Linked DNA regions of Nitratidesulfovibrio vulgaris str. Hildenborough. The protein of the gene in region 2 binds, or shares a complex with, the protein of the main gene of each other region. Links are inferred from orthologs where the notes say so. Each region holds a gene or a part of one and is shown on either strand. Other genes may lie near its edges. The genes, in order: DVU_RS07820 and trxA.

The links.
Region 1: the proteins of trxA (region 2) and DVU_RS07820 are in contact, whole or in part, in an NMR structure (PDB 2IPA), measured with the Bacillus subtilis proteins. The link is inferred for Nitratidesulfovibrio vulgaris str. Hildenborough from one-to-one orthologs.

Annotation. Positions count from the first base shown.
Region 1 is NC_002937.3:1,722,904-1,727,399, reverse strand. What follows is about bases 347-3,228. They hold DVU_RS07820 (arsenate reductase ArsC), read right to left. Parts: upstream 2,069-3,228; coding sequence 1,625-2,068; downstream 347-1,624. Other genes in these bases: DVU_RS07810 (permease), read left to right, coding at 2,577-3,228; DVU_RS07815 (ArsR/SmtB family transcription factor), read left to right, coding at 2,227-2,571; lysA (diaminopimelate decarboxylase), read left to right, coding at 347-1,399. Also shown: DVU_RS07830 (lipoprotein), read left to right, coding at 1-87; more of lysA, read left to right, coding at 161-346; more of DVU_RS07810, read left to right, coding at 3,229-3,692; DVU_RS07800 (hypothetical protein), read right to left, coding at 4,320-4,496. UniProt on the Bacillus subtilis protein: Catalyzes the reduction of arsenate [As(V)] to arsenite [As(III)]. In vitro, can dephosphorylate para-nitrophenyl phosphate (pNPP).
Region 2 is NC_002937.3:1,906,385-1,912,720, forward strand. What follows is about bases 2,153-4,972. They hold trxA (thioredoxin), read right to left. Parts: upstream 3,815-4,972; coding sequence 3,491-3,814; downstream 2,153-3,490. Other genes in these bases: DVU_RS08715 (outer membrane protein assembly factor BamD), read right to left, coding at 2,153-2,575; DVU_RS08720 (NAD(P)/FAD-dependent oxidoreductase), read right to left, coding at 2,568-3,491; tsaD (tRNA (adenosine(37)-N6)-threonylcarbamoyltransferase complex transferase subunit TsaD), read right to left, coding at 3,927-4,972. In the rest of the region: DVU_RS08705 (biotin--[acetyl-CoA-carboxylase] ligase), read right to left, coding at 1-542; DVU_RS08710 (tRNA nucleotidyltransferase), read left to right, coding at 592-1,743; more of DVU_RS08715, read right to left, coding at 1,844-2,152; more of tsaD, read right to left, coding at 4,973-5,012; fbp (class 1 fructose-bisphosphatase), read right to left, coding at 5,054-6,067; DVU_RS08740 (lipoprotein), read right to left, coding at 6,160-6,336. UniProt on the Bacillus subtilis protein: Participates in various redox reactions through the reversible oxidation of its active center dithiol to a disulfide and catalyzes dithiol-disulfide exchange reactions.

The DNA.
Region 1 (4,496 bases), 180 kb from region 2 along the record:
AGATGGCGTCTTGTAGGGCGCAATGTATACCGTACATTCCCCTATCAGCTGACACAGGTGCAGACGGTGGTCATGCCGCGCAAATAGCTGCTTTCCCCAATCCGGCGGGCACACGCGACATGCTTTGAACATAGTCCGGACAGCCAAGAACGGAGGACACATGCACCTCTTCCAGTATCGAGAAGGCTCGCTGTTTGCGGAAGACGTCTCCATCATCGATCTCGCCTCGACCTACGGGACTCCGCTGTATGTATACTCTGCGGGTACCCTCGAACGTCATTACAGGGCCTTCGACAGTGCCTTCGGCAAGGCGGCGCATCTCACCTGCTTTTCAGTGAAGGCCTGTTCGAACATCCATATCCTGAAGTTGTTGGGTAGCCTTGGTGCGGGAGTGGACATTGTTTCGGGTGGTGAATTGCACCGGGCGCTGCTGGCTGGGATACCGGGCAGACGTATCGTGTACAGCGGCGTCGGAAAGCGTCCCGATGAAATCCGTTCCGCCCTCGAAGCGGACATTCTGATGTTCAATGTCGAATCGTTGCAAGAGTTGCGCACCATTGAAGAGGTCGCGGCGTCGATGGGGACGACGGCGCGGGTCAGCCTGCGCATCAATCCCGACGTCGACCCGCACACCCATCCGTACATCTCGACGGGCCTTCAGAAGAACAAGTTCGGCATCGAGATGACACAGGCACTGGAGGGCTACATGCTCGCCCGTGACCTGCCGCATATCGACCCCATAGGCATAGATTGCCACATAGGCTCTCAGCTGACGAGCCTGTCCCCCTTCCTTGAAGCCCTCGACAAGGTGCTGGAATTCCGCGAGCATCTGTCCATTCTGGGGTTGGACATCTCATATCTCGACCTTGGCGGCGGGCTTGGCATCACCTATGGCGAAGAGACCCCCCCTCATCCGCGCGACTTCGGACGCGCTGTACTGGAGCGCACCAAGGGGCTGAATCTGACTCTCGTCCTTGAGCCTGGGCGTGTCATTGCAGGCAACGCCGGTATCCTCGTCACAGAGGTGCTCTACACCAAAACGACCCCGAGCAAGCAGTTTGTCATTGTCGATGCCGCCATGAACGACCTCGTTCGCCCCTCGCTATACGCGTCGTATCACCGCATCGCCGAAGTGCTTCCCCATGGACGGACAGAACAGACCGTCGACGTGGTAGGCCCCATTTGCGAGTCCGGAGATTTCCTTGCCCGCGACCGGGTTCTTCCCGCTGTTGAGCAAGGAGAGTTGCTGGCGGTCTTTTCAGCCGGTGCCTACGGATTCTCCATGAGTTCACAATACAACTCACGTCCACGTGCGGCGGAAGTTCTCGTTCGTGGCGATACGGCAAAGAGCATCAGACGTCGCGAAACCTACGACGACCTGACCGCACTGGAAGGCTAGCCCTAAAGACAACTGGAAACCGCTGAGGTATGGGCGACGAGTCGGCATGCCTCTAGCCCGGAACGAAAAGGGAACCCTGCATCGGCAGAGGGTTCCCTTTTCGCATTCAAGCCCGGCAATGACAGCAGCAGGCGGCTTGATGCACCGCTGACCGATTGATGCGGCAATCAATGCCAATCAAGTATCAACTGTCAGCCTGCCTGTGAGCCTGCAACACTCGACCTTTCAATCTTGCCAGTCCGGCAAAAGAGAATGAGGCAATCGGGATACGAACAGCCGGATTTCATCCCGTACCCTGCGGTAATGCTCCAGTGCTTCTTCCGGTGATTCAGCTCTCGCGGCAAGTGATGGCGGGTCATCGAATCCCCTGTGAATACGCTGTGCCGTGCCCGGAAACCACGGACAGTTTTCTGCAGCATGTCCGCATAACGTTACGACAAAATCGAAAGAGAGGTTCGGGAACGCTTCCAATGTCTTGGAGTGCTGACGAGAGATGTCCACCCCGCATTCTGCCATCACCTTCATGGCTTTCGGGTCCAGACCCTTTGCCAGAACTCCCGCAGAATAGGCGTCAACTTCATCCCCTTTGAGCGCGTGTGCCCATCCTTCAGCCATCTGGCTTCGGCAGGAGTTACCTGTGCAAAGAAACAGAATGCGTATTTTTTTCATATAATAACCCTATGTTATAGTCGAACGAAAAAGGCGTTACCGCCGCGTTATGCTCACACCGCCTTCATGCCGTACTTCTGATCTGAACCGCGCAGTGGTTGACAAGCAATCGTTATTTGTCTATTTTGCCAAATAATCAAGTTAAATGGTGAGGGTGTATGGATACCACAACGCAACATATAGAAAAACAAGCACAATTGTTTAAGGCTTTAGGGCATCCGAGTCGATTGCGCATGGTGCATTTCCTCAAAGGAGGAGCACGGTGTGTTTGTGAACTGCAAGAGTTGATCGGGTCGGATATGTCCACCGTTTCGAGACATTTGAGCGTACTCAAGAACGCCAAGATCGTAAAAGACGAAAAGAAAGGCACCAATGTCTACTACAGCCTCGCCCTTCCATGCCTATCCGCTTTTCTGGAATGCACATATGATACGCCGTTTCGAAGGAAATGCTGTGTTGAAAGTATGGGAATCGCAAACGGCAATCAAGAAGTAGAAGGATAAAAGCAATGACCCAATGTTCTTGTAAAAATAGTATGGGGCCTTCATCTGGCGACCACGCAGACCCTAAACTTGTATACATTGTAAAGGCCGCTGTTGTTTCTGTAGTGTGGCTTTTCTGTTACATGATGCTTGAGACGTGGGCAGAGTTCATCACTCTAAAATTGTTAAGAATCGACATCTCGACTCGCCTTGGAAGCTCTATCGTCTTTTTCATGTATGACACGGTGAAGATCCTCATGCTGCTTGTCATGATGGTCTATGGCATTGCCTGGATGCGGGCGGGGCTGAATGTCGAACGTGTACGAACCTATCTTGCAGGAAAGCGCCAAGCGCTTGGCTACCCGCTCGCTGCCTGCTTCGGCGCTGTGACGCCGTTCTGCTCATGCTCAAGCGTGCCGCTTTTCATAGGTTTTTCGACAGCGGGTATTCCTCTTGGCATCACCATGGCGTTTCTCATCACATCTCCACTCGTCAACGAAGTTGCCGTCGTTCTTCTGTGGGGACTGCTAGGCTGGAAGCTTACTCTGGTCTATGTCGGCATCGGCCTGCTTGCAGGTGTGTTTGGGGGGGGATGCATGTCGTGGGTAAAGGCTGAACGATGGCTTCAACCGTTTATCCGACAGGCAATGCGCCCTGCAGGTGGCGGCCTTACGCCTTTTGCACCGTTGCCGAGTGCGGTTGCTCCGAAGATGACATGGAGAGATCGTCATTCTTTTGCGAAAAATGAAACGAGTTCGATTTTCAGTAGAGTATGGAAATGGGTCATCGGGGGGGTTGCCTTGGGAGCTGCACTCCATGGCTATCTGCCACAAGAATGGGTGGAAGAGACCCTCGGAAAGGGGCAATGGTGGTCGGTTCCTGCGGCCGTTGCGGTTGGCATTCCCCTCTACGCCAATGTCACTGGCATCATCCCCGTCATGGAGAGTTTGCTGCTCAAAGGGATGCCCATTGGAACCACCCTTGCCTTGTGCATGAGCGCCGTAGGGGCAAGCCTGCCAGAATTCATCATGCTCAAGCAGGTGATGCAATGGAGGTTGCTAGCCCTGTTTGGCGGACTGTTACTGGTGCTGTTCACGTGCGCTGGCTGGCTGCTGAACATGGTTGAAAACATCCTGCGATAATCCAGCCCGAGATGTATCCATAACAAAGGACATTTTCAGGCTTGCCTAACAGGGCGCTTTTCGTCTATCTGTCCCTTCTGCCTTGCGGAACGTAGCGCAGCCTGGTAGCGCACCTGCCTTGGGAGCAGGGGGTCGCTGGTTCGAATCCAGTCGTTCCGACCATGAAATCAAGAGGTTACGAGTGTCGCTCGTAACCTTTTTGCGTTCTGGGGACAACAGAGGGACAACAAGCTCCCTCCCTGCCCTGCCCGACAAAAACCAAAGCCAATATTTGCAGCGCATTATATAGCATCCCATGCATGCGCCCTGTGCAACATGATTGCACGACGTTGCAATGCCTTGCACTCTATGCAATCGGCAGTTTCCGCAGACAAGGCTTGCAGCGCATACCAGACCCCTCCTTTGCCACCCCTTTCAAGTTGCAACTTTTCCACCCGCACAGCCCGAAGGTTTGGGGCGGAGGAGTGATTTTGTTTCGGGGGCTGGCGTTTTTCTCGCGCAGCATGGTGACGGGGCGAGGCTGCGCCCCCATGACACGCCCCACGCGAACACGTCCAGCCACTGGCCCGAGGCGTACCGTAGAAAGGTGTTGGGCAAGGCGTCCTCGACCAGCAGCGAGACCAGCCATTACGCCGGGGCCGTGACCATGGACGAGATGAGCCGCCAGAACGGCGACCATGCGCTGTCGTTGGTGATGCGGCTGTCCTGCATGGTGTTGATGGCATCCCACTCGCGCTGCATGTCCTGCGCGGTGACGGGAACGCCTGCCTGCCGGAGCATGGAAGTGAAGAGGTCGGAAGGGGT
Region 2 (6,336 bases):
AGGAGTATGCCCCCGACCTTGCAGTCGTCCAGCAAGATATCGTTGGGCCATTTGAGCTGCACGGGAATGCCTAGCGTACGGAACCCCTCTGCGAGCATGCAGCCCACTGACAGTGCGGCGTAGTCGGCTGTGAAGGGCGGGTCAGCCGGAAGGCGGAGGGCGGCATACACATTGCCCCGCGGCGAGACCCACGGGCGCCTCAACTGCCCTCGCCCCGCACTCTGGCTGAGTACGAGCACCATGCCCCATTCGGGCAACGCCCCCCTATCAGTCAGGATGCGTGCGACGTCGAGGCTTGAGGTGGCGTCACCACACAGGAACAGGGTCTCGTTGCCGGCTGCGAGTTCAAGGACATCCCACTCGCCATCATGGGAACAGCCAACACCCTGCCCTGCGGAGAAAGCCCGCGGCTGGGCCCCGGCGGGGCAGCCGAATGATTCGAATAATGGCCCCAGAAAGCCTGACCTATCAAGCTCATCCAGCGACAGAGGGGCTGCGACGTCAGCCAGCCCCGCCGTGAGCATATGAAGCGCCGTCGGCATCGTATTCTCCGACCTTTTGCGAACCATCGTTCTTTGCTAGGGTTCGGCCATGAAAACCTATCTCGTGGGCGGCGCAGTTCGCGACATTCTGATCGGGCGGACACCCCGTGAACACGACATCGCCTTCGAGGCATCCGTGGCGCATTTCTTACAGGCGAATCCTTCCGCCCGCAAGGTGGGCAAACGTATCGACGTCTACCTGATAGGGAATGTCGAGCATCGCCCGGTGCAGGGGGGCGACATCCGCGCCGACCTGCTACAACGCGATTTCACCATCAATGCACTGGCACTCGAGGCTGACGGAACACTCCATGCCCACCCTGATGCACTCGCCGACCTGAGGGCTAGCATCATACGGCCCGCCTCGCCGGGGGCCCTCATGGCCGACCCCGTAAGAGTGTTGAGGGCGGCGAGGTTCGCTGCACAACTGCCGGAAATGTCCCTTGCACAGGAGACGCTGGAGGCCATGCGCGCCGTCGCGGCAGCAGGGTACCTCGCGGAGATGCCATGTGAACAGGTGTGCCGCGAGACGTTGAAGGCCCTTGGCAGCCCTGCACCGGAGCGTTTTTTCATATCGCTGGCAAAGGGTGGATGCCTTCAACCGTGGTTCGCTGAAGTCGCAGACCTTACAGGGGTGCCAGCCGGGCCGCCAGCCTACCATACGGGAAGCGCGTTCGACCATACGATTGACATCATGCGTCGCCTCGCGGGAGACGCCTTCGATGTATGGCTTGGCCTTTGCCACGACCTCGGCAAGGGAACGACACCGGCAGACATTCTTCCGAGACATCTCGGCCATGAACATCGTGGCGAGGAAGCCGCCACGGCCCTCGGGCAGCGACTTGGCATGAGCAACCGCTTCATCCGCGGCGGCGCACTGGCAGCCCGGATGCATATGAAGGCCGGGCGCTACGACACCCTGCGCCCGCACACGCGGGTCGACCTCCTGCTGGTCTTGCACCATGCCGGAATCATCAGGAACGTCTGGAATCTGGTCACGGCAGACAGCGGAATCGACCATACGGCCACCGCCATGGCGGAACTTGAAACGATACTTGCCGTGAAACTCCCGCCGTCCCTGCGGGGCAAGGGGCCAGAGTCCGGCAGGATGCTTCGCGAGATGCAGTGCATGGCCCTTGCCGCACGAAGGACAGAACCGGATGGGGCCTCAGGAGAAAGGTGCCCCGGAGGCCCGGCATAGCAGGGCCTTTTCCTCCAGTCGACCGGCGCAAAGGGTCACAGCATACAACGCAAAAAGCCCCGGATTCCTCCGGGGCTCATGGCAGTATTCGTCGGGCCGGCTACAGCCACTTGAACCATTGCTTCCACGATCCTTCGCGGGCTTCGCGAATATTCTCGGACTGTGCTTCGCGATGGCGCAGATAGGCCACGTTCGCCTTCTCGGTGGCGTACTCCACAGCGTGGGGGACATCCTTGAAGTTGTCTCGCACGAAGGAGTAACGCTGCCATGCGGCTCCATATTTTCCGGTGCGCCAGTACACGTCGGCGATGAAGAGTTCGCGTTCGGCCAGCAGACGGCGGCATTCCTTCATATGCTCTTCGGCCTTGGCCGCATACTCGGTGCCGGGGTACGATTCACGCAGCCGCTGGAAGTACTGGTAGGCCTCCTGAACATTGTTCACGGGCCTGTCGACCGAGATGAAGCTCTTCAGACGTGCCATGCCCACCTGGTACAGGACATATGGGATGGCCTGATGACGGGGATGCAGCGTCTCGAACTCCTTGTACGCCTCGGCAGCAGCCGGATATTCCTCGTCGAGGAAGTAGGCGTCCGCAAGGGAGAGTTCAGCTTCTATGGTGTAGGGGCTGAAGGGATAGTTGTCCTTGAGTCTGGTATAGGCCTGCGCGGCGGCGACGTAGTCCTTCTCACGCATGGCGTCGTTACCAGACTCGTAGAGTTCCTGCGCCGTGTCCTCTGGGGGGGGCAGGTAGAAATAGTCGATAATACCGCAACCGGACAACATGAAGGTGAGAGCCGCCATGCAGGCTGCGCGAAGGAGTGTCTTACGCATCGAGCTGTTCCAGATAGACGAATGCGGCGTTGGCCGCCGTTGCGCCGTCACCCACGGCGGTGGTCACCTGACGGCACATCTTTGACCTGATGTCGCCTGCGGCGAAGATGCCGGGCAGGTTGGTTCGCATTTCGCCATCAGTGATGACGAAGCCCTGCTCGTCCCGCTCGATACCGCCGGGCAGAAAACCGCCGACAGGCTCGAACCCAATGAAGATGAACAGACCATCGAGTTCGAGGAACGATGTCTCGCCGGTCTTCACATTGCGCACCGTCACGCCCGTGAGCCTGTCATCGCCATGAATGGCCTCGACGACAGAACTCCTCACCACATCGATGTCGGGCATGATGCACACCTTGTCCTGATAGCACTTGGCGGCCCGGAAGTCGTCGCGGCGGTGGATGAGGTGCAACTTCTTGACAAGCTTGGAAAGATACAGCGACTCTTCGAGGGCCGAGTTCCCTCCGCCTACCACGCCCACGACCTGCCCGCGAAAGAAGTTGCCATCGCAAAGGGCGCAGTAAGAAACACCCTTTCCGGTCAACCGCTCCTCGTCAGGCAAGCCAAGGCGCTTGTACCGCGCTCCGGAGCACAGTATGAGCGTGCGGCCCGAAATCCAGTCATCCCCTACCCGCACCCTGTTGTCTGCGGGGGCGGGGACGATTTCCCTGACCTCGTCATTGAAACGGGTAATGGCATAGCCTTCGAGATGAGCCGCAAAGAGGTCTGCAAGCTCCCAGCCCTGAATCCCTTTCGGGAAACCGGGGTAGTTCTCGATTTCGGAGGTCATGAGCACCTGGCCACCGGGCGAAAGCCTTTCGACCATGGCCACGGAAACGCCCGACCTCGCAAGATACAGGGCGGCCGTCATGCCTGCGGGGCCGCCCCCAATGACGATGGCGTCGAACTGCTGCATTACCCGAGTGCCTTCTGGGCGATCATATCCTTGATGCTGCTCTTGGAAACGGCCCCGGTCACCTGTTCCACCACTTCACCATTCTTGAAGAGGATGAGCGTGGGAATGGCGCGGATGCCGTACTTGCTGGGAGTGGCGGGATTGTCGTCGACGTTCATTTTCACGATGAGCACCTTGCCCTCGTATTCGGCGGCAAGTTCATCGATGACGGGCCCCATGGCACGGCACGGCCCACACCAGGGAGCCCAGAAGTCGATCAGCACGGGAATGGCGGACTTGAGAACAGAGGCTTCGAAAGTGGCATCGGTGATCTGAGCAGCCATGGTGAGCTCCTTGAGTCTAGGTGTGACACCGGAAACCGGCTTGGATGGACGGTAGCCTGCACCGCCCCGATTCTCGGCAACTTTAGAGAGATATTAGCGGTGCCCTGCCGTGTCAAGAGCACCCGGCAGGTCCCTGACGGTAGTCATCAGGGATGGCACGCCCGCGGGGTACGGCCTCAAGGTCGAGGCTGTGCGAAAGCCCCCCCTGACGTAACAGCCACCCCGCATACGCGATCATCGACCCGTTGTCGGTGCAAAGTGGTGGAGACGGGACGATAAGCTCAAGCCCCCGGGATACAGCCAAGCGGGCCGTGTGCTCTCGCACATAGCTGTTGGCGGCGACGCCTCCGGCGACGATGAGCGCCCGCACCCCCACTCCGTCGTCGCCATCAAGGGCACGCCCCAGCTTGATGCATAACGTCTCTGCCACCGCCTCGTTGAATGAGGCGCACATGTTCCGCAGCCCTTCAGGTGCATCATGTCCTCCGGCGACGGCTTGAGCGGCATCGGGGGATGGTACAAGCTCCGGGTGGCGCGACAAGTGGGTCTGCACAGCGGTCTTGAGCCCGCTGAAACTGAAATCGAGGTTGTCATTGTCCGTATACGGACGAGGAAACAGGCGTGGGTCAGCTATGCCACGACGTCCCTGCTGGTCGAGAATACGCCCCCCAGGATAGGGAAGACGCAACATCTTCGCAACCTTGTCGTAGGCCTCCCCAGCGGCATCATCGAGCGTCCGCCCCAGCAGACGGAACGAGACCGGCGACTCGATGCGATAGATATGCGTATGCCCCCCGGAAACAAGCAATCCGAGGGCAGGGAACACCAGTTCGCGTTCCAGCCCCGCGGCAAGGAGGTGCGCATGGAGATGGTTCACGCCCACGAGCGGAATATCGAACCCGAGTGCGAGCCCCTTGGCGAAGGCCATCCCCACGAGCAGGCTGCCCAGCAGCCCCGGGCCACGGGCCACCGCAACCGCGTCGAGTTCAGTAGGCCCGACGCCCGCTTCCCGAAGAAGCAGGTCGTACAAGGGGCCTATGAGCCTGTAGTGCTCGCGCGACGCGATCTCTGGCACGACACCACCGAACAGCGCATGGATGTCTGCCTGACTGGACATGACGGCATGCACAAGCCTGCCGTCACGTACAAGCGCAAGGCCCGTCTCATCGCACGAGGTCTCTATTCCGATACAGAGCATAGTTTACCGTAACCGCGAAGGTAGCTCCCTGAGCGGTCTCCTCAGGCCCTGTGACGGGCGTAGATCTCTTCGACCTTGTCGACATCGCGGGCCGAACCGATGAAGAGCGGAATGCGCTCATGCAGCGTTCCGGGGCATACATCGAGAATACGCCGCGAACCGTCGATGGCGCGCCCCCCGGCCTGCTCAGCGAGAAATGCCAGCGGAGACGCCTCGCACATGAGGCGCAGCTTGCCCTGAGGCTTGTCGGGATGGCGATAGTCCATGGGGTACATGAAGATGCCGCCATAGAGCAGCGTACGGTGAAAGTCCGCCACGAGCGAGCCCACATAACGCAACGAATAGGGCTTGCCGCGTTCGTTGTGATCACCCTTGAAGTAGGAGACTATCTCTCTCGTAGGTTCGTCCCAGTAGTTCCAGTACGACTCGTTGATGGAGTAGATACGCCCTCTTTCGGGGATGCTCATGTCGGGATGCGACAGAAGGAACTCGCCCACGCTGGGGTCCAGCGTGAACCCGTGAACGCCCTGCCCGGTACTGAACACGAGCATGGTCGACGGCCCGTAGAGGATGTAGCCAGCGGCCACCTGCTCATAGCCGGGCTGCAGGACATCATCGATACACACGTCGTCCGAGGCAGGAGACTTGCGGCGCAGGATCGAGAAGATGGTGCCGACATTGATGTTGACGTCAATGTTGGAGGAACCGTCCAGCGGGTCGAAGATGAGCACATAATCACCACGGTGCAGCTTCTCGGGCACCTTGATGATGTCAGCGTTCTCTTCGGAGGCCATGGCGCATACGGCACCGGAGCGCTCCATTCTGTAGATGAGCACACGGTTCGCGAACTCGTCGAGTTTCTGCACAAGTTCGCCTTGCACATTCACTTCGCCGGTGCCCCCAAGGACATCGAGCAATCCGGCCTTCGTCACACTGCGGGAGATGATCTTGGCGGAAAGGACGAGGTCGTTAAGCAGGGTCGTAAACTGGCCCGTAGCTGCAGGAGACTTTTTCTGATGCAGCAGAAGATGTTCGGTAACGGTAACTTCGGGCATGACTATGCTCCTTCTTGCGGCAATGCCGCCTGCAAAACACGAAACCGGAACCCGCAACAGGAAAAGGCTGCGGGTTCCGGCACGAAAAGAAACTATCGGACGGTCGATTCCTCGATGGGGGAACCGGGCAGTTCTGGAGCCGGCGAGACCAGAAGGCTGGGGTCGTCCTCGCCAAGGGCGGGAGACGGTTCGACAGGTGCGGGGGTCTGCACCCGGCCCCCGGTACCGAGTTCACGTGCCTTGGCAAGCACGGCGAGCTGTTCTGGCTT